Regions from separate parts of the Rhizobium sp. M10 genome, predicted to be linked through region 1. Evidence: predicted binding sites of a transcription regulator. Region 1 holds the regulator's gene; the other holds the start of a gene.

What was found. The regulator LexA, encoded in region 1, represses DNA repair genes until DNA is damaged. The targets are predictions, from matches to a motif close to TGTTCNNNNTGTGTTCNG.
Region 2: a site for LexA is predicted at 9,225-9,242, ahead of CO671_RS10155 (metallopeptidase family protein). Genes of this name have one in related genera too.

What each region holds. Positions count from the first base shown of each region.
Region 1 is NZ_NWTA01000010.1:207,773-222,894, forward strand. Features, by position in the region: gene bamA (outer membrane protein assembly factor BamA) at 1-381, shown strand, start outside; gene lpxD (UDP-3-O-(3-hydroxymyristoyl)glucosamine N-acyltransferase) at 432-1,499, shown strand; gene fabZ (3-hydroxyacyl-ACP dehydratase FabZ) at 1,492-1,959, shown strand; gene lpxA (acyl-ACP--UDP-N-acetylglucosamine O-acyltransferase) at 1,956-2,774, shown strand; gene CO671_RS18525 (LpxI family protein) at 2,778-3,659, shown strand; gene lpxB (lipid-A-disaccharide synthase) at 3,656-4,825, shown strand; gene gltA (citrate synthase) at 4,861-6,150, opposite strand; gene CO671_RS18540 (ComEC/Rec2 family competence protein) at 6,442-8,874, shown strand; gene lexA (transcriptional repressor LexA) at 8,855-9,574, opposite strand; gene CO671_RS18550 (VOC family protein) at 9,770-10,666, shown strand; gene kdsA (3-deoxy-8-phosphooctulonate synthase) at 10,663-11,508, shown strand; gene eno (phosphopyruvate hydratase) at 11,649-12,923, shown strand; gene CO671_RS18565 (septum formation initiator family protein) at 13,060-13,380, shown strand; gene pdhA (pyruvate dehydrogenase (acetyl-transferring) E1 component subunit alpha) at 13,526-14,572, shown strand; gene CO671_RS18575 (pyruvate dehydrogenase complex E1 component subunit beta) at 14,589-15,122, shown strand, end outside.
Region 2 is NZ_NWTA01000005.1:110,166-125,287, forward strand. Features, by position in the region: gene CO671_RS10105 (ABC transporter permease) at 1-330, shown strand, start outside; gene CO671_RS10110 (MFS transporter) at 545-2,431, shown strand; gene lpxE (lipid A 1-phosphatase LpxE) at 2,474-3,226, opposite strand; gene leuB (3-isopropylmalate dehydrogenase) at 3,433-4,545, opposite strand; gene CO671_RS10125 (pyridoxal-phosphate dependent enzyme) at 4,714-5,646, shown strand; gene leuD (3-isopropylmalate dehydratase small subunit) at 5,806-6,414, opposite strand; gene CO671_RS10135 (glyoxalase/bleomycin resistance/extradiol dioxygenase family protein) at 6,652-7,074, opposite strand; gene CO671_RS10140 (hypothetical protein) at 7,182-7,415, opposite strand; gene CO671_RS10145 (CoA ester lyase) at 7,529-8,434, shown strand; gene CO671_RS10150 (DUF1737 domain-containing protein) at 8,434-8,640, shown strand; gene CO671_RS10155 (metallopeptidase family protein) at 8,663-9,100, opposite strand; gene CO671_RS34155 (hypothetical protein) at 9,264-10,208, shown strand; gene CO671_RS10160 (DNA polymerase Y family protein) at 10,219-11,667, shown strand; gene CO671_RS10165 (error-prone DNA polymerase) at 11,664-15,113, shown strand.

The DNA of each region.
Region 1 (15,122 bases):
ACGTTGACCAACGGCGACATTCGCGGGTTCGAAAACAAGGGCATCGGCCCGCGCGTTTCCGGCACCAACGACGATCCGCTGGGCGGTACGACGTATTTCACGGCATCGGCCGAAGCAACCTTCCCGATGCCGGGCTTCCCGCGTGACTTCAATCTGCGCGGCGCGGTCTTCGCTGATGCGGGCACGTTGTTCGGCAACGACGTCGACCTCAGGGGTGACGGCATCGAAGGCGAAGACGCCTCGCTGCGTGCTTCCGTCGGTGTCGGCGTCGTCTGGCAGTCTCCGTTCGGTTCGTTGCGTCTGGATTACGCAATTCCGGTCCTCAAGGAAGACTTCGACAAGACGCAAAACTTCAAGTTTGGCATCAACAACCAATTCTGATATCGGCAGTCCGGAACTGTAAGACTCAATTCCGTTCTGGAGCATTGCCGATGGAGCAAAACGTTTTTTTTCTGCCCCATGAAGGTCTGAAGCTCGCTGAGCTGGCAGAGTTTCTTGGGGCGGAACTCGCCAATTCCGATCATGCCGACATCATCGTTCGCTCCGTCGCTCCCATCAACCGGGCGCGGGCGGGCGACGTCTGTTATATCCTGTCGCGCCGCAGCCGGGACGAGCTGCTGACCTGCCAGGCCTCGGCGGTGATCTGCGACAAGGCGCTCGCCGACCTCGTACCTCAGCATATCCCGATCATCCTGTCGTCCAATCCGCATGCGGCTTTCGCCATGGCAGGCGGCCTGTTCTACCCGGCGGCACTGCGCCCGGTCACCATTTCGCCGGGTGAAGGCGAGATCGCGCCGAGCGCGGTGATCGATCCGAGCGCCAAGCTGGAAAAAGGCGTGATCGTCGAGCCGCTGGCGGTTATCGGGGCGCATGCCGAGATCGGCGAGGGCACCCGCATCGGCGCGCACAGCATCATCGGCCCAGGCGTCAAGATCGGCCGGGATTGTTCGATTGCAGCCGGCGCCAGCATTCTCTGCGCGCTGATCGGCAACGGTGTCATCATCCACAACGGCGTTCGCATCGGCCAGGATGGTTTCGGGTATGCGCCGGGTCCGCGCGGCATGATCAAGATCGTCCAGATCGGCCGGGTGATCATCCAGGATAATGTCGAGATCGGCGCCAATACCACGATCGACCGCGGCGCCATGGATGATACCGTGATCGGCGAGGGCACCAAGATCGACAACCAGGTCCAGATCGGCCACAACGTTCAGATGGGCCGCCATTGCGCCATTGTCGCGCAGGTCGGCATTGCCGGCAGCACGAAGATCGGCAACGGCGTGCAGATCGGCGGCCAGGCCGGCATCAAGGGCCATGTCACGATCGGCGACGGCGTGCAGATCGCCGCCAAAAGCGGTATCATGACCGATCTTGCCGCCGGCGGGCAATATGGCGGCGTACCGGCTCGTCCGCTGAAAGACTATCTGAGAGAGGCGGCGCAACAAGTGTCGAAGTCCAAGTTGCGCGGGCGGAACCCTGGAGGCAAGGAAAATGACTGAGGAAGCCACGACGACGCTTTCTTCGGCTGACATCATCGAGATCATGAAGCTGTTGCCGCATCGCTATCCGTTTCTGATGGTCGACAAGATCATCGAGATCGATGGCGACAACGCGGCGATCGGCATCAAGAACGTCACGGTGAACGAGCCGCATTTCACCGGCCATTTTCCGGAGTCGCCGATCATGCCGGGTGTGCTGTTGATCGAGGGCATGGCGCAGACGGCGGGTGCGATCTGTGCCAAGAAGGAAGGCCAGCCGGGCAACCTTGTCTACTTCATGACCATTGAGAATGCGCGTTTCCGCAAGCCGGTTGTGCCCGGCGATCGCGTCGAATTCCATGTCAAGAAGCACAAGCAGCGCGGCAATATCTGGAAATTCCATTGCGACGCCAAGGTGGACGGCGCGCTTGTCGCCGAGGCCGATATCGGCGCGATGATCGTTCGTAAGGATCAGGCATGAGTACGATTGCCGAAAGCGCCCGCATTCATCCGATGGCCGTCGTCGAAGACGGGGCCACGATCGGTGAGGGCGTGAAGATCGGTCCCTTCTGCCATGTCGGGCCGCACGTCGTCCTGCATGACAATGTCGAGCTCCTGGCGCATGCGATCGTCACCGGCCGGACCGTGATCGGCAAGGGCACGCGCATCTTCCCGATGGCGGTCGTCGGCGGCGATCCGCAGAGCGTGCATCATGCCGGCGAAGAGACGACGCTTTCGGTCGGCGCCAACTGCACGATTCGTGAAGGCGTGACGATGAACACCGGCACCGCCGATTTCGGCGGCCAGACAATCGTCGGCGACAACAATCTGTTCCTGGCCAATTCGCATGTGGCGCATGACTGCCGGGTCGGCAACCACGTGATCATGTCGAACAACGTCATGCTCGCCGGCCACGTCGTCATCGAGGATCGCGTCATTCTCGGCGGCGGCTCGGCCGTTCATCAGTTCACCCGCGTCGGCCGCCAGGCCTTCGTCGGCGGGCTGTCGGCAGTCAGTTACGACGTCATTCCCTACGGCATGCTGAACGGCAATCCCGGTCTGCTGGGCGGTCTCAATGTCGTCGGCATGACGCGCGCCGGCATCGACCGCGCCGTCATCCACAGGGTGCGCCGCGCCTACAAGGCGATCTTCGAGGGAACGGCCTCCGTGCGTGAGAACGCCGCGGCCATCCGCGAGGAATATGCCGATTGCGCAGAGGTGATGCAGATCCTGGATTTCATCGCCGCCGAAAGCGACCGCGCCCTGTCCTCGCCGACCCGAGGTCAGAAGGGCTAGCCCGTGGCTTTATCAGGCGACACCGCGGCGGGCCGGCTGGCGATCATCGCCGGCGGCGGCCTTCTGCCTTCCTACGTCGCGGAAGCCGCACGCGCAGCAGGCGAAAATCCTGTTATCGTCGCCCTGAAGGACGAAAGCGACCGGCGTTGGGAAGGCTACGACCACGCTATAATCGGCATCGGCGATTTCGCCGCCCTCGATAGTCTTCTCAACCGTTATGGCATCGGCCGCGTGGTGATGTCGGGCAGCGTGCGCCGCCGGCCGGAATGGCGTGAGGTGCGCCCGACGCTGCGTATTCTGATGAAGGTGCCGGCCGCGATCCGCACCCTGCTCTCCGGCGGCGACGATACGGTCCTGCAGATGGTGATCCGGCTGATCGAGGGAAATGGCCGGCGTGTCGTCGGCGCCCATGAGATCGCCCCCGACCTGCTGGCTTCCGTCGGTCCGCTTGGCGCCGTGGCACCCGGTGACGAAGATCGGCGCGATATCAGCCGTGCTGCCGAAGCCGCCGAGATGCTCGGCCGGCTGGATGTCGGGCAGGGCGGCGTCAGCATCGGCGGGCGGGTTGTCGCGATGGAAGGTCTTGAGGGCACCGATGAGATGCTCGACCGCGTCGCCGGGCTCAGAGCCGCCGGGCGCATTTCGACGCGCCGCCGCGGCGTGCTCGTCAAGCTCTGCAAGCCGCAGCAGGATATTCGCGCCGACCTGCCGGCCATCGGCGTTTCCACGGTGCTGAACGCCGGTAAAGCCGGCCTTGCCGGTATCGCCGTCGAAGCCGGCCGCTCGCTGGTGCTCGATCGTGCTGCCGTCATCCGCGCCGCCGACGAGGCCGGACTTTTCGTCTGCGGCATTGATCGCGGTCTTCCGGAATGGGGGCTGGAATGACCGGCGCGCCGCTGAAGATTGCCGTCATTGCCGGTGAGGTGTCGGGCGATCTCCTCGGCGCCGACCTCATCGCCGCGCTGAAGCGCATCCATGGCGGACCGGTGGAACTTGTCGGTGTCGGCGGGGAGGGTCTGCAGGCGGAGGGCTTGCGATCCCTGTTCGATTTTTCCGAACTGTCGATCATGGGCATCACCCAGGTGCTGAGCCGGCTGCCGAAGCTGTTTGGCCTGATCCGCCGGACAACGGCTGAAATCATCGCCGCAAGGCCTGACATTCTGCTCATCATCGACAGCCCGGATTTCACCCATCGCGTGGCAAAGCGTGTCCGCACGGCGCTGCCGGATTTGCCTGTCGTCGATTATGTCTGTCCGAGCGTCTGGGCCTGGAAGGAATATCGCGCCGAGCGCATGCTTGCCTATGTCGATCACGTGCTCGCCGTCCTGCCTTTCGAACCGGCGACGATGCAGCGCCTCAAAGGCCCGGCAACGACCTATGTCGGGCATCGCCTGACCGCCGACCCTGCGCTCCTGGAGACCCGACGCCTGCGTGCGGGAAGACGGCCCGGCAACGGCACAATCCTGCTTCTGCCCGGCTCACGCTCCTCGGAAATCCAGAAGCTCCTGCCGCATTTCGAGGTGGCGGTGAGCGAACTTGTCGCCCGCAATGGACCGATGCGCTTCATCCTGCCGACGATGCGACACAAGGAAGGGCTTGTGCGCGAATTGACGGCGAAATGGGCGGTAACGCCGGAGATCGTTGTCGGCGCGGAAGCAAAGTGGAAGGCTTTCGTCGAGGCCGATGCAGCCATGGCGGCATCCGGAACCGTTATTCTCGAACTGGCGCTCGCCGACGTTCCCGTCGTCTCCGCCTACAAGGTCGACTGGATCATGCGGCTGCTGACATCGGGCATCAAGACCTGGACAGGGGCGCTGCCGAACCTGATTGCCGATTACGCGGTCGTGCCGGAATATCTGAACGATGTCGTTCGCGGCGCAAGCCTCGCACGCTGGATGGAAAGGCTGTCGGCCGACACTTACCAGCTCAAGGCGATGAAGGAAGGTTATGAGCTCATCTGGCAGCGCATGCAGACCGAAAAGCCGCCGGGCGAATATGCTGCCGAAATCCTGCTCGACGTGCTGAAAAAGAAAAAACCCGGTCGTTTCTGACCGGGTTTTCTTTTGAGCCGATTGGTCTGAAGCGATCAGCGCTTCGAAACCGGGATGTAGTCGCGCTTCGGTTCGCCGACATAGAGCTGGCGCGGACGGCCGATGCGCTGCTCCGGATCCTCGATCATCTCGTTCCACTGCGCGATCCAGCCGACGGTGCGGGCAAGCGCGAAGAGCACGGTGAACATGGTCGTGGGGAAGCCCAGCGCCTTCAGCGTGATGCCGGAATAGAAGTCGATGTTCGGATAGAGCTTCTTCTCGATGAAATATTCGTCGGTGAGCGCGATGCGCTCGAGCTCCATCGCCACTTCGAGCAGCGGATCGTCCTTGATGCCGAGTTCGCCGAGTACTTCATGCGTCGTCTTCTGCATGATCTTGGCGCGCGGGTCGTAGTTCTTGTAGACGCGGTGGCCGAAGCCCATCAGGCGGAACGGATCGTTCTTGTCCTTGGCGCGGGCGATATATTCCGGAATATGATCGACGGTGCCGATCTCGTTCAGCATGTTGAGTGCTGCTTCGTTGGCGCCGCCATGCGCGGGGCCCCACAGGCAGGCGATGCCGGCCGCGATGCAGGCGAACGGGTTGGCGCCCGACGAACCGGCGAGGCGCACGGTCGAGGTCGACGCGTTCTGCTCGTGATCGGCATGCAGGATGAAGATGCGGTCCATGGCGCGGGCAAGCACCGGGTTGACCACATATTCCTCGCAGGGAACGGCAAAGCACATGCGCAGGAAGTTCGATGCATAGTCGAGGTCGTTCTTCGGGTAAACGAAGGGCTGGCCGATATGGTACTTATAGGCCATGGCGGCCAGCGTCGGCATCTTGGCGATCATCCGCAGGCTGGCGACCATGCGCTGATGCGGATCGGTGATATCGGTCGAGTCGTGATAGAAGGCCGACAGCGCGCCGACGCAACCGCACATGACGGCCATCGGATGCGCATCGCGGCGGAAGCCGGTGAAGAAGCGGCTCATCTGCTCGTGCACCATGGTGTGATGCGTGACCCGATAGTCGAAGTCCTTCTTCTGCGCGGCCGTCGGCAGTTCGCCGTAAAGCAGGAGGTAGCAGACCTCGAGGAAGTCGCCATGTTCGGCGAGCTGCTCGATCGGGTAGCCGCGGTGCAGCAGCACGCCTTCGTCGCCGTCGATATAGGTGATTTTCGATTCACAGGATGCGGTCGAGGTGAAGCCCGGATCGTAGGTGAAGGAAGCGGTGTTCTTGTAGAGAGCACCGATATCGATGACGCTTGGACCGATCGTGCCGCTTTTGACGGCGAGGTCGACTGATTTGTCACCAATTTTTATTGTTGCGCTTTGATCCGTCATGCTGATCCTCCGAAATGTCGGTGGCGCCACAAAAGCGCCATAGGGGTTAAGCGTCCTTACCGATAGCTATATGATCGCGAAGCTAATGCCAAGTTACCGTGACGGCATTTTGTGCATTGCGGCATCACCTTTTAGGCACTGCAGCGATGAGCGGCACGCATAGCGGAAACCGATGATTCGACTGGTCTTTTCGCATTTGCGATTTTCGCTCGTATTTCAATCGATTATGCTTGCCGGATTTGCCCAGAGGTTGCATTCTGGGTGCCTGGGCAGGGTAAGTTCGGGCGGCGCATGCAGGAATTGACGACAGTCGAATTGCGGCCGCAAGCGGGCGTCGGTCTTGCCGATCCGGCCGATCTTCCTGCCCCTGCCGTGGTGATGCGGCCGGCGAGAACCCAGTCCGCGATGTCGTTGCGCCATCGGCTGCCGGCGGCAATGAGACAAGCGCTGCGTGCTGGCGGCCGGATGCTGAGCGAGGAGGCCGACCACGGCCGCCTGCTCCTGTTCTCGCCGGTCTTCCTCGGTGCCGGCGCGGCATTCTGGTTTCTTGCGGCAACGGATTTTCCGCTCCTTCCATCGTTGCTCTGCCTGTCGGTGCTGATGTTTGCGGTGGTCGTCGCCGGCCGCAGCCGGCCGGCCTTGCGGGCGACGCTTATGGCGCTTGCCCTCGTGGTATGCGGCATGCTCTGCGCGCAGCTCGAAAGCTGGCGGGCCTCGACCGTCATCCTCGATTCATCCGTGACGACGACGGTGACCGGCCGCGTCGAGCGGCGCGAAGGCGACGATCGCGGGCGGTGGCGCTATGTTCTTGCCGTCACCGGCACCGAGGCGCCACAGGTGAAGCGGCCGCCGAGGCGCATAACCGTGATCGCCCGCGGCGCCGATGCGCCCTTCGAGATCGGTGACGTCATCACCGGCCGAGCACGGTTGACGCCGCCGGCGGGGCCGGCGCTTCCCGGGCTCAACGACTTTTCCTTCGGTGCCTATTTCGATGGCATCGGCGCCAACGGCTTCTTCTACGGTGCGCCCGAGAAAGTCGATTCGCAGGCAGGCCCGCAGCCTGCGAGATCGACGTCCGAAGCTCTGCTCGAATGGCTTTATCAGTTGCGCAGCGGCATCGGCGATCGCATACGCTCGATCCTGCCCGGCGACACAGGCGCTTTTGCCGCTGCTCTGGTGACTGACGAGCGGCGCGCCATCTCGAAGGAAACGACGGAGGCGCTGCGCCAGTCCGGCCTTGCGCATATCGTGGCGATCTCGGGCCTCAACATGGCGTTGTCGGCCGGCATCTTCTTCGTCGGTTTCCGGATGCTGCTCAGCCTCGTTCCTGTTGTCGCTCAAGCCTATCCGACAAAGAAGCTCGCCGCGGGCGGCGCGCTCCTCGCCGTCACGGCCTACTTCCTGATCTCAGGATTCGGGGTTTCGGCCGAACGCGCCTTCATCATGATGGCGATCATGCTGATTGCCGTCTTCTTCGATCGGCCGTCGATCAGCCTGCGCAATGTCGTTCTCTCGGCGCTCGTCATCATCGCCATTTCACCCTCCGAAGTCTTGGGTCCGAGCTTCCAGATGTCCTTTGCCGCGACTTTGGCACTGGTATCGGGCTATCAGCTGTGGAAGGACCGGCGCGTCCGGGAAAACCCGTTGCTGAAGCTGCCGGTCCTGCGGCCGGTCGTGGCGATCGCCGGTTTCTTCGGCGGCGTCTTCCTGACCTCGTTGATCGGTGGCTTTTCCACGGCGCTGTTTTCGATCGAGCATTTTCATCGCCTGACCGCTTATGGCCTGCCGGCAAACCTTGCGACGATGCCGATCATCTCCTTCATCGTCATGCCGGCCGGGCTGCTGGCTATGTTGCTCATGCCGTTCGGTCTGGACGCTCCGCTCTGGAAAGTGGTCGGTTTCGGCCTCGATCTGGTGATTGCGGTCGCCAAGACGGTGTCCGGCTGGGGCGGCGACATCGGCCTCGGCCGCTTGCCCGCCTGGTATTTCGCGGTCGCTGTGGCAGGCTTTCTGCTGCTGACGCTGCTCCGCACCCGGTTGCGCCATGCCGGCACATCGATCCTCGCCGGTTCGACGCTCATCCTGCTGATTCTGCCAGGGTCCCGGCCGCCGGATCTGGTGATTTCAGAGGATGGTGGTCTGGTCGCGCTCATCGCGCCGGCGGCACTGGCTTCCAACCGTGAAAACCCGCCGGACTTCATCTTCGACCAGTGGCAAAGAGCGCTGGTCCTGCCGAGGCACCACCCGCCGAAGATGCTGGATGGTCCTGCCATCCCGCCACCGGGTGAAGACCGCCGCGTCAGGCTGTCCCGCGACCAGCAGAATGACGCGAGGACGGCGATGGCGACCGCTGTAGCCGGTGGTGAGGTAAATCGGTTTTCCTGCGTGAAGAAGGCCTGGTGTATAGTCAGGCTCGGCAATGGCCATGTCGTCGCCGTCATCGACAACGCCGCCTATCTCGGCCCGGCCTGCGACGCCGGCGAGATTGTCGTGACCGCGGTGCGCCTGCGTTTCGACCGTTGCCGCTCGGGTGCGACACTCTTCACCGGCGAGACGCTGCGTAGGACCGGTTCCGTCGAACTGCGTTTTGCACAGGAGGGATTCGAGGTCGCAACCGCATTCGATGCTTTGTCGCGTCCATGGATGCGCCATCGAGCCTATGATTGGCGCAAAGACAGTTTTACCGAAACCGGCCCGTCCGCTGTCAGTGATAACGGCGAATGAGGCCGACCAGCTTGCCCTGCACCTTGACCCGGTCGGGCCCGAAGATACGGGTCTCGTAAGCCGGGTTGGCGGCTTCGAGGGCGATCGAGGCACCCTTGCGGCGAAAGCGCTTCAGCGTCGCTTCCTCGTCGTCGACCAGCGCAACGACGATATCGCCGGGACTTGCGGTGCTGCCGTTGCGGATGATCACCGTGTCGCCGTCGAAGATGCCGGCGTCGATCATCGAATCGCCCTTGACCTCCAGCGCATAATGTTCACCCGAGCCGAGCATGTCTGAGGGAACGACGATGTCGTGCGTGTTGTTCTGGATCGCCGAGATCGGAACGCCGGCGGCGATCCGGCCCATGACCGGCACGGACACAGTGTTGCCGTTGTCGGCGATCGGCTTTGCGGCAGCGGGGGCGGCGACCGGTTGGGGCTTGCCGAGGCTGCCTTCGATAACACTCGGTGAAAAACCGCGGCGCGGCTGAAGACTGGGGCTATAGGCCTCCGGCAGCTTGATCACTTCCAGGGCCCGGGCCCGGTTCGGTAGGCGGCGAATGAAACCACGTTCCTCCAGCGCCGTGATCAGGCGATGAATGCCGGATTTCGAGGCGAGATCCAGGGCATCCTTCATCTCGTCGAAAGAGGGCGGAACGCCGGATTCCTTCATGCGCTCATGAATGAAAAGGAGAAGCTCCTGTTGTTTGCGCGTGAGCATCGACGTCAGACCCCGTGATTGAAACAAATCCAGAACAGACACTATATGTTCCATATGTGTTCCGCAAGTAGCTAAATTTCCGTAAAACTTCGCGCCAACTCGTCGAGATTTTTATTTTCATTCGCCGGATTGGCGCACATGTCTTGCATTGAGGGTGGTGCTGTCGCACATCTCTGGCGTGTCAGGAGGGATATCATGATCGCACATTCCGCCAAACCGCACCCGCTGGATCATGTCGTGCTGCCCGTCGTCAATATCGACCTGGCGCGCGAAAGGCTCGGCAAGCTCGGCTTTACCGTCGCCGCCGATGCGCGCCATCCGTTCGGAACGGAAAATGCCTGCGTCTTTTTCGCCGACAAGACCTATATCGAGCCGCTCGGCGTGGCGAGTGTCGAGGAGAGCGAGGCAGCGGCCCGCCACGGCAATGTCTTCATCGCCCGCAATCGCGCCTTCCGCTTCCGCTGCGGCGAGGAGGGACTTTCGGCGTTGGCCTTCCTCACCGAGGATGCCGGCCTCGATCATCGGCGATTCGTGGGTAGCGGCGCGAGTGCCGGCGAGATGTTGCAGTTCAGCCGGCCGATGCGGATGCCGGACGGTTCGGAAAGCGTCGGCAGCTTCAAACTGGCCTTTTCAGGAGATCTGCGCGCGCCCGACTTCTTTCTCTTCACCTGTCAGCGCATCAATTCGTTCCCGGCCGGTCGTGCCGCTCTGGAGACGCATGCCAATGGCGTGACCGGCATTGCCGAGATCGCCCTTTGTTCGCCGGAGCCGGCTGCATTTGCCGCCTTCGTTGGTCTTGCGGTCGGGCAGACGGTGGTGGAGAAAACCGGTTTCGGCATGAAGATCGCGGCATCCAATGCCAAGATCAGCCTGATGACGCCGGAAGGGCTGGAGGCCTATTTCGAGCTTGTCGTTTCCGCCGCCGATCGTGGCCTGCGCGGTCAGGCAATCCTCTTCACCGTCACCGATCTTGCCGTGACAGAAGCGCATTTGGCTGCTAACGGAGTGACATACACACGCAAGAACAATCGCATTCTGGTGAAGCCCACGCCCGGGCAGGGCGCGCTTTTTGCCTTCGAGGAACCACGATGAGCACTGATACCAATTCCGAGGTCAAGATCGGCGAAGGCGAAGGCCAGGTCACCTTTTCCAATACCGGGCGCCTGTCGCTGATTGCCGGCCCCTGCCAGATGGAGAGCCGTGACCACGCCTTCATGGTCGCCGGTACGCTGAAGGAGCTCTGCGCAAAGCTCGGTATCGGCCTCGTCTACAAGAGTTCCTTCGACAAGGCGAACCGCACCTCGCTCTCGGCAGAGCGCGGCATCGGGCTTGAAAAGGGCATGGAGGTCTTCGCCGACCTGAAGAAGGAATTCGGCTTTCCCGTCCTGACCGACGTTCACACCGCCGAGCAGTGCGCCGAGGTGGCGGAGGTGATCGACGTTCTGCAGATCCCCGCCTTCCTCTGCCGCCAGACCGATCTTCTGATCGCCGCTGCCCGGACCGGCCGCGTCGTCAACGTCAAGAAAGGCCAGTTCCTCGCCCCCTGGGATATGAAGAACGTCCTGAAGAAGCTCAATGCCAGCGGCAATCCGAACGTGCTGCTGTGCGAGCGCGGCGCTTCCTTCGGCTACAATACGCTGGTTTCCGACATGCGCTCGCTGCCGATCATGGCGGCGATGGGCGCGCCCGTCATTTTCGATGCGACCCATTCCGTCGCCCAGCCGGGCGGGCAGGGCGAATCCTCGGGCGGTCAGCGCGAATTCGTTGAAACGCTGGCGCGCGCAGCCGTGGCGACGGGAATTGCCGGCGTCTTCCTCGAAACCCACCAGGACCCTGACAACGCGCCGTCCGACGGCCCGAACATGGTTTATCTCAAGGACATGCCGCGCTTGCTTGAGAAGCTGCTTGCCTTCGACGCGGTCGCCAAGGCTTGATGTTCAACAGGCTGACATGATCGTGGTTTAGGCCACGTCAGAACGCTGCTTCGCAGGCGGGAATTGCGGCATTGTAATTTGCCCGCCTTCGATTATGACAGGCTTCGAACGATTGATCACCCACCGAGCAGGAAGAACCCATGACTGCAATCACCGATATCATCGCCCGCGAGATTCTCGATAGCCGTGGCAATCCCACCGTCGAAGTCGACGTCTACCTCGAAGACGGCAGCATGGGCCGCGCGGCCGTTCCCTCTGGCGCCTCGACGGGTGCCCATGAGGCGGTCGAGCTGCGCGACGGCGGCAAGCGCTACCTCGGCAAGGGCGTCGAAAAGGCGGTCGAGGCCGCCAACACCGAGATCTTCGACGCCATCGGCGGTATCGACGCCGAAAACCAGATCCAGATCGACAACATCATGATCGAACTGGACGGCACGCCGAACAAGTCGCGTCTCGGCGCCAACGCCATCCTCGGCGTGTCGCTCGCCGTCGCCAAGGCTGCCGCCCAGGCCTCCGGCCTGCCGCTCTATCGTTATGTCGGCGGCGCTTCGGCGAGCCTGCTGCCGGTGCCGATGATGAACATCATTAACGGCGGCGCTCATGCCGACAATCCGATCGACTTCCAGGAATTCATGATCCTGCCGGTCGGCGCCGATACGATCGCCGAAGCCGTGCGCATGGGTTCGGAAGTCTTCCATACGCTGCGTAAGGAGCTTGCCGCCCAGGGCCACAACACCAATGTCGGCGATGAAGGCGGTTTCGCACCGGGTCTGAAGAGCGCTTCGGAAGCCCTCGACTTCATCGTCAAGTCGGTTGAGAAAGCCGGCTACAAGCCGGGTGAGGACATTTACCTCGGCCTCGACTGCGCCTCGACCGAATTCTTCAAGGACGGCAAATACGTTCTCGAAGGTGAAGGCCGCACGCTCGAATCGGGCGCCATGGCCGAATATCTGGCCGAGCTCGCCGGCAAATACCCGATCATCTCGATCGAGGACGGCATGGCCGAAGACGACTGGGACGGCTGGAAGGCGCTGACCGACCTGATCGGCAATAAGACGCAGCTCGTCGGCGACGATCTCTTCGTCACCAACTCCGCCCGCCTTCGCGACGGCATTCGCATGGGTGTCGCCAACTCGATCCTCGTCAAGGTCAACCAGATCGGTTCGCTGACGGAAACCCTCGACGCGGTCAATACGGCGCACAAGGCGGCCTACACCGCCGTCATGTCCCATCGCTCCGGCGAAACCGAGGATTCGACCATTGCCGATCTCGCGGTTGCCACCAACTGCGGCCAGATCAAGACGGGTTCGCTGTCGCGTTCCGACCGCCTTGCCAAATACAATCAGCTGATCCGCATCGAGGAAGGCCTCGGCCCGCAGGCGCAGTATGCCGGCCGCTCGATCATCCGCGGCTGATCGAATCTGAACGTCAATGGCTTAACCCGCGCCCTCCCGGCGCGGGTTTTTTATTGCTCATATTTACGGTCAACGAACGGTTAATCTCTGCGCGTTATGCTGAACGAATTGGTAATGCGTTCAAGAGCATACGTGTATGTGGACAAAGCATCATAAGAAGAGAAAGTTCGGCCGGTTCGTCATCCCGGCCATGACGGTCGCCTTCCTCTCCTATTTCGGTTATCATTGCGTTCACGGCGATTACGGCCTGCGGGCGACGGAGACGTTCGAGCGTCAGCGTGTCGCGCGCGAAAAAGAGCTTGCGGTGTTGAAGGCGAAGCGCGAACATCTGGAAAGCCAGGTCGCGCTCCTCAGTGACGGTTCGCTCGACAAGGACATGTTGGACGAAAAGGCGCGATATCAGCTGAATATGTCGCGCGCGGACGAGATCGTCATATTCAACCACTACTCCAATTAACCGGAATTCAGTTAATTCTTATTTCTTCTTTATTTCCAATAGCTTAGTGCCGAATACGAGCCATGCAATTATGGCATTGCTGTGGTCAAATTTCTTCCCTATGGTACGCGCCACCGAGAAACGACAAACCCATAGGGAGGGTTGAATGGCGCCGCGAAAGACCGCGACCGTTTCCAGCCGCAAAACTGCAGCAAAACCAGCAGCCAAAGCATCGAATGGAGGCCCGGTAGCCGACTTCGATCGGGATGAGGAACTCAAGGCCTATCGCGAGATGCTTTTGATCCGCCGCTTCGAGGAGAAGGCCGGTCAGCTTTACGGCATGGGCTTCATCGGCGGCTTTTGCCATCTCTACATCGGTCAGGAAGCTGTCGTCGTCGGCATGCAGATGGCGCAGAAGGAAGGCGACCAGGTCATCACCGCCTATCGCGACCACGGCCATATGCTCGCAACCGGCATGGAAGCGCGCGGGGTCATGGCTGAGCTGACCGGGCGCCGCAGCGGCTATTCCCACGGGAAGGGCGGCTCGATGCACATGTTCTCGAAAGAGAAGCATTTCTACGGCGGCCACGGCATCGTCGGCGCCCAGGTTTCGCTCGGAACCGGCCTTGCCTTTGCCAACCATTACCGCGGCAACGGCAATGTCTCGATCGCCTATTTCGGTGACGGCGCCGCCAACCAGGGCCAGGTCTACGAGAGCTTCAACATGGCCGCTCTCTGGAAGCTGCCGATCGTCTATATCGTCGAGAACAACCGCTACGCCATGGGCACCTCGACGGCCCGCGCCACCGCACAGTCGAACTACTCGCTGCGCGGCTCCGGCTTCGGCATCCCCGGCATCCAGGTCGACGGCATGGATGTGCGCGCCGTCAAGGCGGCGGCCGACGAGGCGCTCGAACATTGCCGCTCCGGCAAGGGCCCGATCATTCTCGAAATGCTGACCTATCGTTACCGCGGCCACTCCATGTCGGACCCGGCGAAATATCGCTCCAAGGAAGAAGTGCAGAAGATGCGCTCCGAGCAGGATCCAATCGAGCAGGTTAAGGCGCGCCTCATCGAAAAGGGCTGGGCCTCGGAAGACGATCTGAAGGCGATCGACAAGGATGTCCGCGACATCGTCGCCGACAGCGCCGATTTCGCCCAGGCCGATCCGGAGCCGGATGCATCCGAGCTCTACACCGACATTCTGCTCTAATCGGGGGAGGGAACCCATGCCTATCGATATCCTCATGCCCGCCCTCTCTCCGACGATGGAAGAAGGCACGCTGTCCAAATGGCTGAAACAGGAAGGTGACAAGGTCACCTCGGGCGACGTGATCGCTGAAATCGAAACCGACAAGGCGACGATGGAAGTCGAAGCCGTCGACGAGGGCGTCATCGGCAAGCTGCTCGTCGATGCCGGCACAGAAGGCGTCAAGGTCAACACCAAGATCGCCGTGCTGCTGCAGGACGGCGAATCGGCCGACGCGATTTCCGCCGCTCCTGCTGCTGCTCAGCCGGCTCCGGTCGTTGCTCCGCAGGTTGCTCGAGAAGAAAAGCCGACAAATTCCGGTTCGGCTGCTGCTCCCGTTCCCGCCGAGCCCAAGGCTGCCGTCCCGAACGACCCGGAAATCCCTGCCGGCACCGAAATGGTGTCGATGACGGTGCGCGAAGCGCTCCGCGACGCCATGGCCGAAGAAATGCGCGCCAGCGACGACGTCTTCGTCATGGGCGAGGAAGTCGCCGAATATCAGGGCGCCTACAAG
Region 2 (15,122 bases), on a different contig from region 1:
GTCACGGTCATCCATATCGGCCAGCGCCGCCGTCAGATCGGCGCGCTGAGGGCCTTCGGCGCCCCGCGCGGCGCGATCTTCGGCATCGTCTGGCTGGAATTCTTCTTCCTGGTGGCGGTCGGCATCGGGCTCGGATTCGGCTTCGGTTATGCTGCGGCGCTGACTTTGTCCGGCCTATTCTCCGAGACGAGCGGTATCGCCATGCCGGTCGGCTTCGCCCGTGAAGACGCCGGGCTTGCGGCGGCACTGCTCGCCTTTGCCGCAATTCTTGCCGCTCTGCCGGCGGTGCTCGCCTATCGGCAATCGCCGGCGCAGGCGCTGAGAGCGTAACGGTCCAGATCGCAAACCGCAGTCAAACTTCCTTCCAACGGAGCGCGATGCGCGCGACAAAGCGCCCTGCTGTTAGACTAAAGTCATAATCCCAAAGCATCCCTCTTTTTGATCTGCCGTTTCTGGCACACTCCCGTCAGGCGTGTCGCGGCCAGGGGTATGCTCGAGGAGAGTAGGCCGCGCGCGTTGCTCATCACTCTGTGGAGGACAGACAATGGCAAATGTCGCAAGCATCGACGGCGCGAAGGCCGCTCCGATGACCGGCGAGGAGAAGAAGGTCATCTTCGCCTCTTCGCTCGGCACCGTATTCGAATGGTATGATTTCTATCTTTATGGTTCGCTCGCTACCTATATCGGCGCAACCTACTTCACCCAATATCCCGAGGCGACGCGTAACATCTTTACGCTGCTCGCCTTTGCCGCCGGCTTCCTGGTGCGTCCCTTCGGCGCGCTGGTATTCGGCCGTCTCGGCGATCTTGTCGGCCGCAAATACACCTTCCTGGTGACGATCCTGATCATGGGCATGTCGACCTTCCTCGTCGGCATTCTGCCGGGTGCCGCCAGCATCGGCATTGCAGCCCCGATCATCCTGATCGGCTTGCGCCTGCTGCAGGGCCTGGCGCTCGGCGGTGAATATGGCGGTGCGGCAACCTATGTCGCCGAACATGCGCCGAACGGGCGCCGCGGCTATTTCACTTCCTGGATCCAGACGACGGCGACGCTCGGCCTGTTCCTGTCGCTGATCGTTATCATCCTGGTTCAGTCGCTGATGGGGCCGGTTCAATTCGCCGCCTGGGGCTGGCGTATTCCGTTCCTGGTCTCGGTCGTCCTGCTCGGTATTTCCGTCTGGATTCGCCTGAAGATGAACGAGTCGCCGGCATTCCAGCGCATGAAGGCGGAGGGCAAAGGCTCCAAGGCGCCGCTGACCGAAGCTTTCGGCCAATGGCGCAACGCCAAGATCGCGATCATCGCGCTTCTCGGCGCGACGATGGGCCAGGCGGTCGTCTGGTACGGCGGCCAGTTCTATGCACTGTTCTTCCTGCAGAACGTGCTGAAAGTGGATCTGCAATCGGCCAACATCATGGTCGCCATCTCACTTCTGCTTGGAACGCCCTTCTTCGTCATCTTCGGCGGCCTCTCCGACAGGATCGGCCGCAAGCCGATCATCATGGCTGGTCTTCTTATCGCCGCGGTGACCTATAATCCGCTGTTCAAGGCGATGACCTGGACGGCAAACCCGGGGCTTGCCGAAGCGCAGGCTTCGATCCGCGCGACGGTCACGGCCGATCCGGCGGACTGCAAGTTCCAGTTCAACCCGACGGGCACGGCGAAGTTCACCAGCTCCTGCGACGTGGCGACGGCGTTCCTGACGAAGAACTCGGTGCCTTATGACGTCGTGGCCGGCCCTGCCGGACAACCGGCGACGGTGAAGGTGGGTAACGCGACGGTGCCGAGCTTCGACGCCGCTGCTGCCGGCGACAAGGCGAAGGGCATGACCGCCGCCTTCGAAAAGAGCATCAACATCGCGCTTCACGATGCCGGCTATCCGCTGAAACGCGGCGTCGCCAAGGTGCCGGATGCCAAGCTCGATGCCTTCATCGCCGCCAATCCGGAACTGGCGCTCAATGCCGAAGCTATCCGCGCCGGCGAGAAGGAAACCATGCCGGCGGCCAAGCTGGTCGAAGGCAAGCTGCTGACGGCGGATGAGGCCAATGGCGTCACCGATATGGCGGTCTACAACATCGCCAATGGCGGCACCTTCGCCATGACCGCCGATCCTGCCCGCGTCAACTGGATCGGCACGGTCGCCATCCTGTTCGTCCTCGTCCTCTATGTGACGATGGTCTACGGCCCGATTGCGGCACTTCTGGTCGAGCTCTTCCCGACCCGCATCCGCTATACCGGCATGTCGCTGCCCTATCACATCGGCAATGGCTGGTTCGGCGGCTTGCTGCCGGCGACGGCCTTCGCGATGAGCGCTGCGGCGGGCGATATCTATTACGGTCTCTGGTATCCGATCGTCTTTGCGGCGATCACCCTGGTGATCGGCCTGATCTTCCTGCCGGAAACGAAGAACAGGGATATCCACGCAATGGATTGATGGCGCGTTCGCGTCTGAGAAGCTCGAGAAGCGGCCCGGCGCTCACAAGGCGCCGGGCTTTTCCATGTCAGGGAAAAGGCGCTTGGCGAGCGGCCAGCCATCCGGCGCTAGTTTGAAGAGCAACCCGCAGCGGGCAAAGACGATCGCCATCAACAGCGAGAACCAGGCGCCGAAGGCAAGGCCGGCGATGACATCGCTCGGATAATGGGCGCCGACCATGACACGCGTCATGCCGAGCCAGATGGCGCAGGCGATGAAGGCAACGCGGTAGCGCGGAAACAGAAGCGCGAAGGCCGCGAAGAAAGCGCCGACCGTGGTGGAATGGCCGGAGGGAAAACTTTCGAAAGCGGAATGGCCCGAAAAGGGCGTGAAAGAAAACATGCCGTAATCGTGGAAGTGATCGGGGCGAGCCCTTCCGATCGCCCGCTTCAGGAGATTGGCGAGAAGCCCAGAGAACACGACGGTGGTGAAGAGATAGGCGCCGATCCAGCTTACATAGAGTGCCTGCGCCCTGGCTCGCGCCGTCTTCAGGAGCTTGTAACCCGCCCTGCCCTGGAAGAAGAGCAGGATGCTGGTAAGGATCAGCCAGGCGGAATCGCCGAAACCGGTCAGGAGCTCGCCAAGCTGCTTCACTGGAGCGGGAGGTTTGCTGGCGCCTATCGGCGCATCGAAGAGCAGCATGGAAAGGATCACGGCATTGATCGTGATAAAGAGGCAGGCCTGCCAGCGCAAAGGCGGCATGGCAGCGTCGCTTCGGCGCCAGCGCCTGTCCAGGGAAGTCCAAAATGCCCGCATGCCGTCGTCCGTTCGAATTGGCATGGCCGGAAATCGATCTCGGTTCTCGGTCATGCGCTCGTGAAATCCGGCGCAAAAATACACGAGATTGTGGCCGAGGATAGTCCGGCTCGGAGAATTCGACCAAGCGTTGCGGTCGCCGACTGCAGAAAAAGCAGCCCTCCGCGTGGGATGCGAAGGGCTGATACTGTTTCACGTGAAATATATCAGGCCGAGAGCGCCTTGAACTCGGCAAGGATCGCATCGCCCATCTCGACGGTGCCGACCTGCCTTGCGCCATCGGCCATGATGTCGCCGGTGCGGATGCCCTTGTCGAGCACGTTGGCAATCGCCTTTTCCAGGTCGTCGGCTTCCTTCACCATGTTGAAGGAGTAACGCAGGCACATGGCGAAAGAGGCGATCATGGCGATCGGATTGGCAATGCCCTTGCCGGCAATATCGGGGGCCGAGCCGTGCACCGGCTCGTAGAGCGCCTTGCGCTTGCCGGTCTTGCCGTCCGGCGCGCCGAGTGAGGCCGAGGGCAGCATGCCGAGCGAGCCGGTCAGCATGGCGGCGACGTCGGAGAGCATGTCGCCGAAGAGATTGTCGGTGACGATGACATCGAACTGCTTCGGCTGGCGCACCAGCTGCATGCCGCCGGCATCGGCGAGCATATGTTCGAGCTGGACGTCGGAATATTTCGCCTTGTGCGTCTCGGTCACCACCTGGTTCCAGAGCACGCCCGACTTCATGACGTTGCGTTTCTCCATGGAGCAGACCCGGTTCTGGCGCGTGCGGGCCATTTCGAAGGCGACGCCGGCGATGCGCTCGATCTCGTAGGTATCATAGACCTGCGTGTCGATGCCGCGCTTCTGGCCGTTGCCGAGATCGATGATCTCCTTCGGCTCGCCGAAATAGACGCCGCCGGTCAGCTCGCGGATGATCAGGATATCGAGGCCTTCGACCAGCTCCGGCTTCAGCGAGGAGGCCGAGGCGAGGGCCGGATAGCAAATGGCGGGACGCAGGTTCGCGAAGAGCTGCAGATCCTTGCGCAGGCGAAGCAGGCCGGCTTCCGGACGCACTTCATACGGCACGCTATCCCATTTCGGGCCGCCGACGGCGCCGAACAGAACGGCATCGGCGGCAAGCGCCTTCTGCATGTCGGCTTCCGAGATCGCCGCGCCATGGGCATCATAGGCAGAGCCGCCGACAAGGCCTTCGTCGGTGACAAAACCGGCATTCATCGTCTCGTTCATATAGGCGATGATCTTGCGGACCTCGCCCATGGCCTCGGGACCGATGCCGTCACCCGGCAGCAGGAAAAGATTGCGCGCTGTCATGAAGCCCTCCTGGAAAAACAAGCTGCGGCTTCTTAGCCCCCGGAAATGGGCATTTCAAGCGAGAGAAGGCCTGAATCGGTACGCTTCGCCGCCCGCCGCAATGGTTGCTCCTGGACCGGCAAACGGATTAGAACGGTCGCCACCCTTTTATTTCCCGGATATTCTCCCATGGCCTTTACACGTCTCCATCTCGACACGCCGCTGTTTCGGACCGCCCCCGACTACAGCGCCAGCGGCAAGCCTCTCTGGCTGAAGCTCGATGCGTTGCAGCCCTCCGGCAGCTTTAAGCTGCGCGGCGTCGGCCGGCTTTGCCAGCACGAGGTGGAAAATGGCGCGCGCGAGATCTTCTGCGCTTCCGGCGGCAATGCCGGCATTGCCGCGGCCTATGCCGGCCGGGCGCTCGGCGTGCCGGTGACGATCGTCGTGCCGGAGACGACGGCAGCCGATGTTCGGCAGACGATTGCGGCAACCGGCGCCAATGTCCTCGTGCACGGCGCCGTTTTCGACGAAGCCAATGCCCACGCGGTCGAACTCGCCCGCAGCCGCAAGGCAAGCTATGTGCATCCTTTCGATCATCCGCTTCTGTGGGATGGTCATGCGACGCTGATCGACGAGGTGGTGGCGAAGGGTGCGGAATTCGACTGCGTCGTCACCAGTGTTGGCGGCGGCGGGCTGCTTGCCGGCATCGTCGAGGGGCTGAAGAGAAACGGGCTGCCCGACGTGCCCGTCATTGCCGTCGAAACCGAAGGGGCGGCTTCACTGCATGAAAGCCTCAAGGCAAATGAGCGCATTACGCTGCCTGCCATCACCTCGATCGCCACTTCGCTCGGCGCGCGGCAGGTGGCGCAGCATGTCTTCGACCTGCCGAAACAGCACCCGATCGAAAGCGTTCTTGTCAGCGATGCCGATGCCGTTGCCGCCTGCCTGAAATTTGCCGATGCGCAGCGCATTCTGGTCGAGCCGGCCTGCGGTGCCGCCCTTGCCGCTGCCGATGTGCATGCCGGGCTGCTTGCGCGCTTCGACAATCCGCTGATCGAAGTCTGCGGCGGCATCGGCGTGTCGCTGGAAAAGCTGAGGCTCTGGAAAGAGAAGTTTCTCTGATCTCTAAAGCGCGTTCTTTCGGATTCGCTCCTTGCGCTTTAGGTTCTTTGTTGAAGCATGTCGTTGCCGCAAAACCGCTGCACACTTTTGCGCGACATGCTTCGACCAAAGAAAAAGCCGGGCGAAAGCCCGGCTTGATCGATCGTCATTCGTTCGGGCTCAGGCAGCCCAAGGATGCACAGAGGCGTTCTTCTTTTCGAATTCGTCGATCGCCTCGCCCTTTTCCAGCGTCAGGCCGATATCGTCGAGGCCGTTCAGCAGGCAGTGGCGCTTGAACTCGTCGAGATCGAATTTGATCGAGCCGCCGTCGGGGCCGGTGATTTCCAGGTTTTCCAGGTCGATCGTCAGGATGGCGTTGGAGCCGCGTGAGGCGTCGTCCATCAGCTTGTCGAGGTTTTCCTGGCTGACCTTGATCGGCAGGATGCCGTTCTTGAAGCAGTTGTTGTAGAAAATGTCGGCGAAGCTGGTGGAGATCACGCAGCGGATGCCGAAATCGAGCAGCGCCCAGGGAGCGTGTTCGCGCGAGGAACCGCAGCCGAAATTGTCGCCGGCGACGAGGATCTTGGCATCACGATAGGCCGGCTTGTTCAGCACGAAATCGGGATTTTCCGAGCCGTCTTCGTTATAACGGGCTTCGGCGAAAAGGCCGGTGCCGAGGCCGGTGCGCTTGATGGTCTTCAGATAATCCTTCGGAATGATCATGTCGGTGTCGATGTTGACGACCGGCAGGGGCGCCGCAACGCCCGTGAGCTTCACGAATTTATCCATGACCCATGCTCCACTTCAGCAAATGTACTTTCCTGAATGTGCATCTAGTCCAGTTTTCCGCCGAAATGAAGGAGAATCTTTCTAAAGCGCGTCGCGATCTTTCAGATTCGCTCCTTGCGCTTTTAGGTCTTTGTTTTGACGCATGTCGTTATCGCAAAGCCGCCGCACACTTTTGCGCGACATGCTCTAAATCGCGGCCGCGCGACGTTTCGCGCGGCCCGAAGAGTGCGTGCGTTCTTACTTGGTCGGGGCGTTCAGGCCCCAAAGCACGCCGAAAGGATCGCGAAGCTGGCCGTAGCGGTCGCCCCAGAACATCAGTTCGATCGGCATGACGACTTCGGCGCCGGCGGCCACCGCGCGCTCCCACCAGAAATCGATATCGTCGATGATCAGCTGGATGGCGAAGCCTTCATGGCCTTTGAAGGGATGGCCATATTCGGGATAGGCATCCGCCAGCATGAGCGAGCTGCCGTTGATATAGAGATGAATATGCATGGTGCGGCCGCTCTCATCGACCGGCACCCGATGCGCCTCTTCGGCGCCGAAGGCCTTCTTGTAGAATTCCGCGGCTTTCACCGCGCCGTCGACCGTCAGATAGGGCAGCAGGCCATTCTTGACCGGCGGCATTTTAACCGGGTTGTTTTCCGTCGTCGTATCCATGCTCGTCCTCCATCGTGTTCAAGCGCCGGCTGAATGCCTGGCTGCTTAAAGACGTATCATGGACGCATGGTCCGACAATGTCGGTCGGTTTTTTTGAGCGACGCGGCTTAGAGATCGATGATCGTGCCGCGACCGTCGTTCCAGATGCGCATCTCGCGTTGGCCGTTGTTTGCCTTGGCGCGGACCGGAGCGGGCTTCATCTTCATCGAAAGGGCGCGGCCGACCATGAGCACGGTCAGGATGCCGCCGACGGCAAGCGTCACCGAAAAGGTGAGAAGCAGCATGGCGACAAAAACGGTGGCGCCGGCAAGCATGAAGAAGATGGAGCGAATGTTCTGCATGGGTTTGATACCTTTCTACAGAAAGGAATGTGGTCCTTCTTTTTTCTCTCTGCAAGGCAAGCATGGCTTTTTGTTGTCTTGCCGGGCTTTGCGAAGCTTGGCACTAATGAGTGATGAGCCGAACCATACCTCCCCGTTCCCTACATCTGCGCCGCTCGGTGCTGAGCGTGCCCGCCATCAATCTCCGGGCGCTTGAAAAGAGCCATTCCCTTGATTGCGATGCGGTTATTTTCGACCTGGAGGATTCCGTCTCGCCCGAGAAGAAGGGGCAGGCGCGGGAAAATCTGCGCGGCTTTTTTGCCGGGCCGCCGCTTGAGGGCAAGGAGAGGATCATCCGCATCAATTCTTTGTCATCCGAATTCGGGTCGGCGGACCTCGATCTGGTCAAGGCGCTTCTGCCCGACGCCGTTCTCCTGCCGAAGGTGGACGAGCCTGGTGATGTGACGGACATCAGCGATCTGCTTGCCGATGCGGAGGCGCCGGAGGCGCTGCGCATCTGGGCGATGATCGAGACACCGCGCGGCGTGCTGAATGTCGGAGCGATCGCCGGAGCCGGCCGCACGCCGGGTGCAAGGCTCGATTGCCTCGTTGTCGGGCTTAATGACCTGCGCAAGGAAACGGGCGTGCTTCCCCAGCCGGGACGGAGCCATCTCGTGCCGTGGCTGATGCAGGTCGTCCTTGCGGTCAGGGCCTATGGGCTCGATGCGATCGACAGCGTCTTCAACGATTTCAAGGATGCCGAAGGCTTCGACGCCGAATGCGGCCAGGGCCGCGCCATGGGTTTTGCTGGCAAGATGCTGATCCATCCCTCGCAGATCGAGCCCGCGAACCGGCATTTCGGGCCGAGTGCGGAGGAGATTGCGGAGGCCGAGGCGGTCATATCAGCTTTTGCCGATCCTGACGCCAGGGGCCTCAACGTCATCAATGCCAATGGACGGATGATCGAACGGCTGCATCTTGTCCAGGCCGAGGCTCTGGTTCATAAAGCTCGCCTGATATCTGCAAGAAAGCCCGCCTGATGAAACTCTACCGCTTCCTGACCGGTCCCGACGATGCTTCCTTCTGCCACAAGGTCACCGCCGCCCTCAACAAGGGCTGGTCGCTGGAGGGTTCGCCGACCTATGCCTTCAATGCCGCAACCGGCGCGATGCAGTGCGGCCAGGCCGTCGTCAAGACCGTCGAAGGCAAGGATTATGATCCGGAGATGAAACTCTCCGAGCAGTAAGACTTAATTCCAGGATAGACGCCTAACGCTCCGCGGCTTCCTCGGCGCTGGCCTCGATCCGCTCCATATCATCGTCGCTCAGCCCGAAATGGTGGCCGATCTCGTGGATCAGGACATGGGTGATGATATCGCCGAGCGTCTCGTCGTTCTCCGCCCAGTAATCGAGAATGGGGCGCCGGTAGAGGCGGATGCGGTTCGGCATTTCGCCGGTTTCCACCGTGAAACGTTCGGAAATGCCCCTGCCCTCGAAAAGGCCGAGCAGATCGAAAGGGGTTTCCAGCGCCATGTCCTCGAAAACGTCGTCATCGGGGAAGTCCTCGATCTCGATCGTGAGGTTGGTCGTCAGCTGGCGGAATTCATCCGGCAGATGGCTGTAGGCCTCCATGGCCAGCGACTCGAAGGTGCTGATCGTCGGCGCATGGCGGTCCCGCCAATCATCGCTCTGGTCTATGCGGGCCATGAATATTCCTTCCTTTGCGGGCCCATATAGAACCTTTATTGCCGATTTTCGAGTGCGGAATCAAAGGCAGGAATAAATTCATAGAAAATGATTGTTGACTCTTCATTAGCTCTCTGGAATCTATAAGAACATAACAGGAACAAGACGGATCGGAGTGAACGCCATGGCGCAGAACGCCCTGGCGCGCGAGCGGCTTTTTGCGCTCCGCGAAACCATTGCCAGACTGGAAGGAAAGCCCGCGCCGGCATTTGCGGCCGCGGAGCGGGAAGCCTTGGCGGAAGGACGCAAGACGCGCCAGGAGCGCATTCTGCCATCCCTGCCGTTCGGGCTGGAGCTTCTCGATCGGGCGCTGGAGGGCGGCCTGCCCCTCGATGCGATTACCGAATTCCGTTCCGCGCTGTCTCGCGACGCCGGCGCGGCAAGCGGACTGGCGATGGCTGTTGCCGCGCGGCTGCAGAAACAGGAATCAGATGCCGGCAGGCTGATGCCGCTGCTCTGGATCGGCGATGCAGTCGGTACGCTGGAGGCCGGCCGTCCCTATGCTCCCGGGCTTCGGGATTTCGGGTTGAGCCCTGAGCGATTTCTCCATGCCGCGCCGCGCAAGCTGGACGAAGCGCTCTGGCTGGCGGAGGCGGCGGTGGAAAGCGCTGCTTTCTCGGTCGTCATCCTCGAAGTGCGGGGCAACCCTGTGCATTTCGGCCTGACCGAAAGCCGCAGGCTCAGTCTCAGGGCGCATGCTGCCCGCCGTCCGCTCTTTGTCGTGCGGCAGGCAGGGGCGGAGGAGGCCAGCAGTGCGGCCTTGCGCCTGCATGTCGAACCGGGACCGTCTGCTCTGCGGCCGTTACCGGACGGATCGAAGCTTGCCGGCAGCATCGGCAATCCGATTTTCCGTCTCACGCTGGAGAAGAGCCGCAATCCGGCCCCGCTCTCCTTTCTCCTGGAGTGGAGCCCCCATGAACGCGAATTTTTCCCTGTCATCGAACCAAACCTCATTCGTCCTCCAGGCGAACAGTCAGCGCATTCTGGCGCTCAGCTTCCCGCATCTACCAACCGACCGTATCGCCCGCAGGCGATGGGGGCCCTCCTGGCGTTCGAAAGAGCGTCCTGAGGCGCCGGCCATCGTCTGTTCGGCCAAGCTCAACAATGCCATGCGGCTGACGGCACTGGACGAATTGGCCGAGCGGCTGGGGCTGAAGAAGGATCAGGGCGTTGCCGAGGTGCGCGCCATGTATCCGACGCTCGAGGTGGTGGAAGAAGATCCGGCCGCCGACCGCCGGCTGCTGGAAGCAATTGCCGACTGGTGCGACCGTTATACGCCTTTGGTGGCGTTCGACGGCAAGGACGGTCTGTTTCTCGACATTACCGGCTGCACGCATCTTTTCGGCGGTGAGAAGGCGCTTCTCAAGGATGTTCTGTCGCGGCTCTTTCATATGGGGATCGATGCGCGCGGCGCGATCTCATCGTCGCCGGGCCTTTCCTGGGCCGTGTCGCGTTTCGGGCAAAGCGGCGTGATCGGGGATGAGGAGACGGAGCGTGTGCTGATGTCTTTGCCGATCGCAGCCTTGCGGCTGCAAGGGCAAACCGTCGATGCGCTGAAGAAACTCGGCCTGAAATATATCGGCGACGTCATCAATGCGCCGCGGGCGCCGCTGACCCGCCGGTTCGGGCCGGAATTGCTTTTGCGTCTCGACCAGGCGCTAGGGCATGAAGAAGAACCGGTTTCGCCCCGTCGCCCCGTCGCCAGTCTTTCGGCCGAAAGCCGCCTGATCGAGCCCATCGGAACGGAGGAACAGATCCTTGCCGTCACCAGGCAAGTCGCCGTGTCGCTGCAGCCGTCGCTGGAGGCACGAGGCGCCGGCGGGCGGGTGTTCGAATTGGTTCTATTCCGCGTCGACGGCAGGGTCTTCCGTATTTCCGTCGGCGCTTCGCAACCGCTTCGCGAACCGAAATTTATCGCCGGGCTTTTTTCCGAACGACTGCAGGCGGTCTATGACGATCTCGATGCCGGCTATGGTTTCGAGATCGTGCGGCTGAATGTGTTGCAGCATGATCCCTTCAACGAAGCGCAGGCTGATTTCGAGGGCGATCGTCAGGGAGAAATCTCCCTTTCGGCTTTCGTCGACCGTGTCTCCGCCCGGCTGGGTGCGGATTGCCTGCAAAGCTTCCAACTCCGTGAGAGCCATGTGCCGGAACGCGCCGTCATCGCAGTTCCGACGATGGATAAGCTTTCAAGACGGGGGAAGGCGGAACAGAGCGGTCCTCTCCCTTTCCGCGAAGAGCGTCCGTTGCGGCTTTTTGCAACGCCGGAGCCTGTCGAGACCGTACTCGCCGAAGTGCCGGATGGCCCGCCGCAGATCTTCCGCTGGCGGCGCATGCAGCATCAAGTGGCAAAAAGCGAAGGTCCTGAGCGGATTGCCATGGAGTGGTGGATCGACGGAAGCGACGCGGAGGCGCGCGATTATTTCCGTATCGAGGACGAGGCCGGACATCGCTTCTGGATCTATCGTCGAGGTTTCTATGGTCAGGAGCTCGACCCTCGCTGGTTCATGCACGGGGTATTCGCATGAAGGCCGAACGTGCATTCTTCGAGATTGGCGCGAGGACGAATTTCTCGTTTCTCGAAGGCGCCTCCGGCCCCGAGGAGATGGTCGTACAGGCCGCCCATCTCCGGCTCGGCGGCCTCGGGATTGCGGACAGGAATTCGGTTGCCGGCGTGGTCAGGGCGCATGCGCAGGCGTTGCAGCTCGAGGAGAAGTACAAGAACAGACATGAGACGGATTTTCAGGCGAAGGAAGGCGAGGAAATCCTCGATCCGGTCAGGGTTCAGCCGGGTGCCCGTCTCGTCTTCTGCGATGATACGCCCGACATTCTCGCCTATCCCAGAAACCGCCGCGGTTGGGCAAATCTCTGCCGGCTTCTCAGCGCCGGCAATCTGAAGGAGGAAGCGGTCAAGGGAACCTGCATCCTGACGGAAGAAGAGCTCATGGAATGGGGAGACGAGATGATGCTTGCCCTCGTTCCGGATCGTACCCTTGTCGATCATCAGCAGGGCCAGTCGACGCTGGAAGATTGTCTGGAGCGGTTTCGCAGACGGTTCCGCAAGGCTTTTTTTATGGCGTTGGCGCCGGCCTATGACGGCCGCGATAGGCAGGTCTTTGCGGTGCTTGCCATGCTTGCCGCCCGAAATCGCGTGCCGTTGATTGCCACCAACCAGCCACTTTACCACCATCCTGAACGCCGGCCGCTTTCGGATGTCGTGATCGCGATCCGGGAGCATGTGCAGATATCGCAAGCCGGATTCCTGCTGGCACCGAATGCCGAGCGCTACCTCAAGGATTCACGTGAAATGGTCCGGATCTTCCGGGACTATCCTGGTGCGATCGAAAATACGCAGACCTTTTTCGGGAAGTTGACCTTTTCACTGAAGGAACTGGAGCATAATTATCCGCCTGAAAACGATCCTGGCGAAACGCCGCAGGAGACCCTCGAGAGACTGACAAGGGCGGGGGCGGCAAAGCGCTATCCCGAGGGGATTCCGGTCAAAGTTGCGCCGCAGATCGAGTATGAACTCGATCTCATCGGAAAGAAGAACTACGCCTCCTACTTCCTGACGGTTCACAGGATCATCCAACACGCCCGTTATGACCTCAAGGTCTTGTGCCAGGGGCGCGGATCGGCGGCAAATTCGGTCATCTGCTATTGTCTCGAAATAACGGAAGTTGACCCTCAAAAGAGCACGCTGCTCTTCGACCGCTTCATTTCGATGGATCGCGACGAACCGCCGGATATCGACGTCGATTTCGAACATGACCGGCGTGAAGAGGTCATCCAGTTCATCTACAAAAACTACAAGAGAGAACATGCCGGGCTGACGGCAGGGGTTACCACCTACCGCACCCGTTCGGCCGGCCGCGAGGTCGCCAAGGCCTTCGGCCTGTCGGAGGATGTTCAGTCGGCGATCAGCAGCCTCGTCTGGGGTTGGTCGGAGGACAATCTTTCCGAGAGGGATGCCAAGGCGGCCGGTCTCGACGTCAAGGATCCGGTGACCCGGAATGTGCTGAAATATGCCTCCGAGCTTCTCGGCTTCCCGCGCCACCTCACCCAGCATGTCGGCGGCTTCGTCATCACACGGGACCGGCTCGACGAGGTCGTGCCGATCATGAAGACGGCGATGCCGGATCGCTACATGATCGAATGGGACAAGGACGATCTCGACAACGTCAAGATCCTTAAAGTGGATGTGCTGGCGCTCGGCATGCTGACCTGCCTGCGGAAGGCCTTTTCGCTGCTTGAACTGCATTATGATGTCAAGAAGACGCTCGCAGACCTCGGCAACAGGGAGCATGGGGACGAGGGCAAACCGGTCTATGAGATGATGGGCCGGGCCGATACGCTTGGCGTCTTCCAGATTGAAAGCCGGGCGCAGATGAGCATGCTGCCGCGCCTGAAGCCGAAGATATTCTACGACCTCGTCATCGAGGTGGCGATCGTCCGGCCGGGGCCGATCCAGGGCGATATGGTCCATCCCTATCTGAAACGCCGAGAACAGCGCGCCAGGAACATCCCGATCGAATATCCGAGCAAGGAGCTGGAAGCGGTCCTCGAAAGAACCCTCGGCGTGCCCCTGTTTCAGGAGCAGGCGATGCAGATCGCGATCACCGCTGCAGGCTTCAGGCCGGCAGAGGCCGACAAACTTCGCAGGGCGATGGCGACATTCAAGCGAACCGGTACGATCGGCGATTTCGAGAAGCGCTTCATCGAGGGAATGGTCTCAAAGGATTACGATCCCGAGTTCGCAAAACAATGTTTCAATCAGATCAAAGGTTTCGGTGAGTACGGCTTTCCGGAAAGCCATGCCGCTTCCTTCGCGCTGCTGGTTTATGCCTCTTCATGGCTCAAGGCCTATTATCCCGATGTCTTCTGCGCGGCGATGCTGAACTCCCAGCCGATGGGATTCTATGCGCCGGCCCAGCTGGTGCGGGATGCGCGCGAGCATGGAGTAAAGATCCTGCCGGTCGACATCAATGAATCGGACTGGGATTGTACCCTTGAGGAGGCTGCCTTCGACCGGAAGGCCGTCGATTTCCGGCATGGCGAGATGCGCGGGATCATCAAGACCCGGCATGCGGTGCGGCTGGGTTTCCGGCAGATCAAGGGTCTCTCGCCGGACGATATGAAACGGCTCGTCGACAATCGCGGTCAAGGATACAGTACGGTGCGTGATCTCTGGCTGCGGTCCGGCCTGCAGAAATCGGTCATCGAGCGGCTGGCGGATGCGGATGCGTTCCGATCCATTCATCTGTCACGGCGCGAAGCGCTTTGGGCTGTGCGGGCACTGGATGTGAAGAGTGCAGCCGAAGAACTGCCCCTTTTCGAACAGGTCCGTCATGTCGACCTTCAGCCAGAACCCGCGGCGGTGCTGCCGGATATGCTGCCGGGAGAGCAGGTGATCGAGGACTATCGTTATCTCTCCCTGTCGCTGAAAGCGCATCCGGTCTCCTTCCTGCGCGAGGAGTTCCGGAAGATCGGCATCACTCGCAATGTCGATCTTCTCAGAGTGCCGAACGGAAAGAGGGTGACGATCGCCGGGCTGGTGCTCGTGCGCCAGCGGCCGGGTTCGGCCAAGGGCGTGATCTTCATGACGCTGGAGGATGAGACCGGGGTCGCCAATGCGATCGTCTGGAACAAGGTATTCGACAAATACCGGGCGATCGTCATGGGGGCTCGGCTCGTAAAAATCCGCGGCAGGCTGCAAAGCCATAGCGGCGTGATCCATACGGTCGTCGAGCATATCGAGGACATGACACCGGCGCTCGGCATCCTGCAACGCGAGGCGCGCCGTTTCGGCGCCTGCGAGCGTTCGGACGAGGTGCTGAGACCGGGAGGCGACCAACGGCAGATCGCCGACGCGCGGAAGGGGGCGGAATTGGAAAAACGGGTGCTGGCCGCAGGCCGCCATGCGGGCGTGGCGGAAACCGCCGAAGTCATGCCGCGCGGGCGGAATTTTCATTGACGTGCGCCG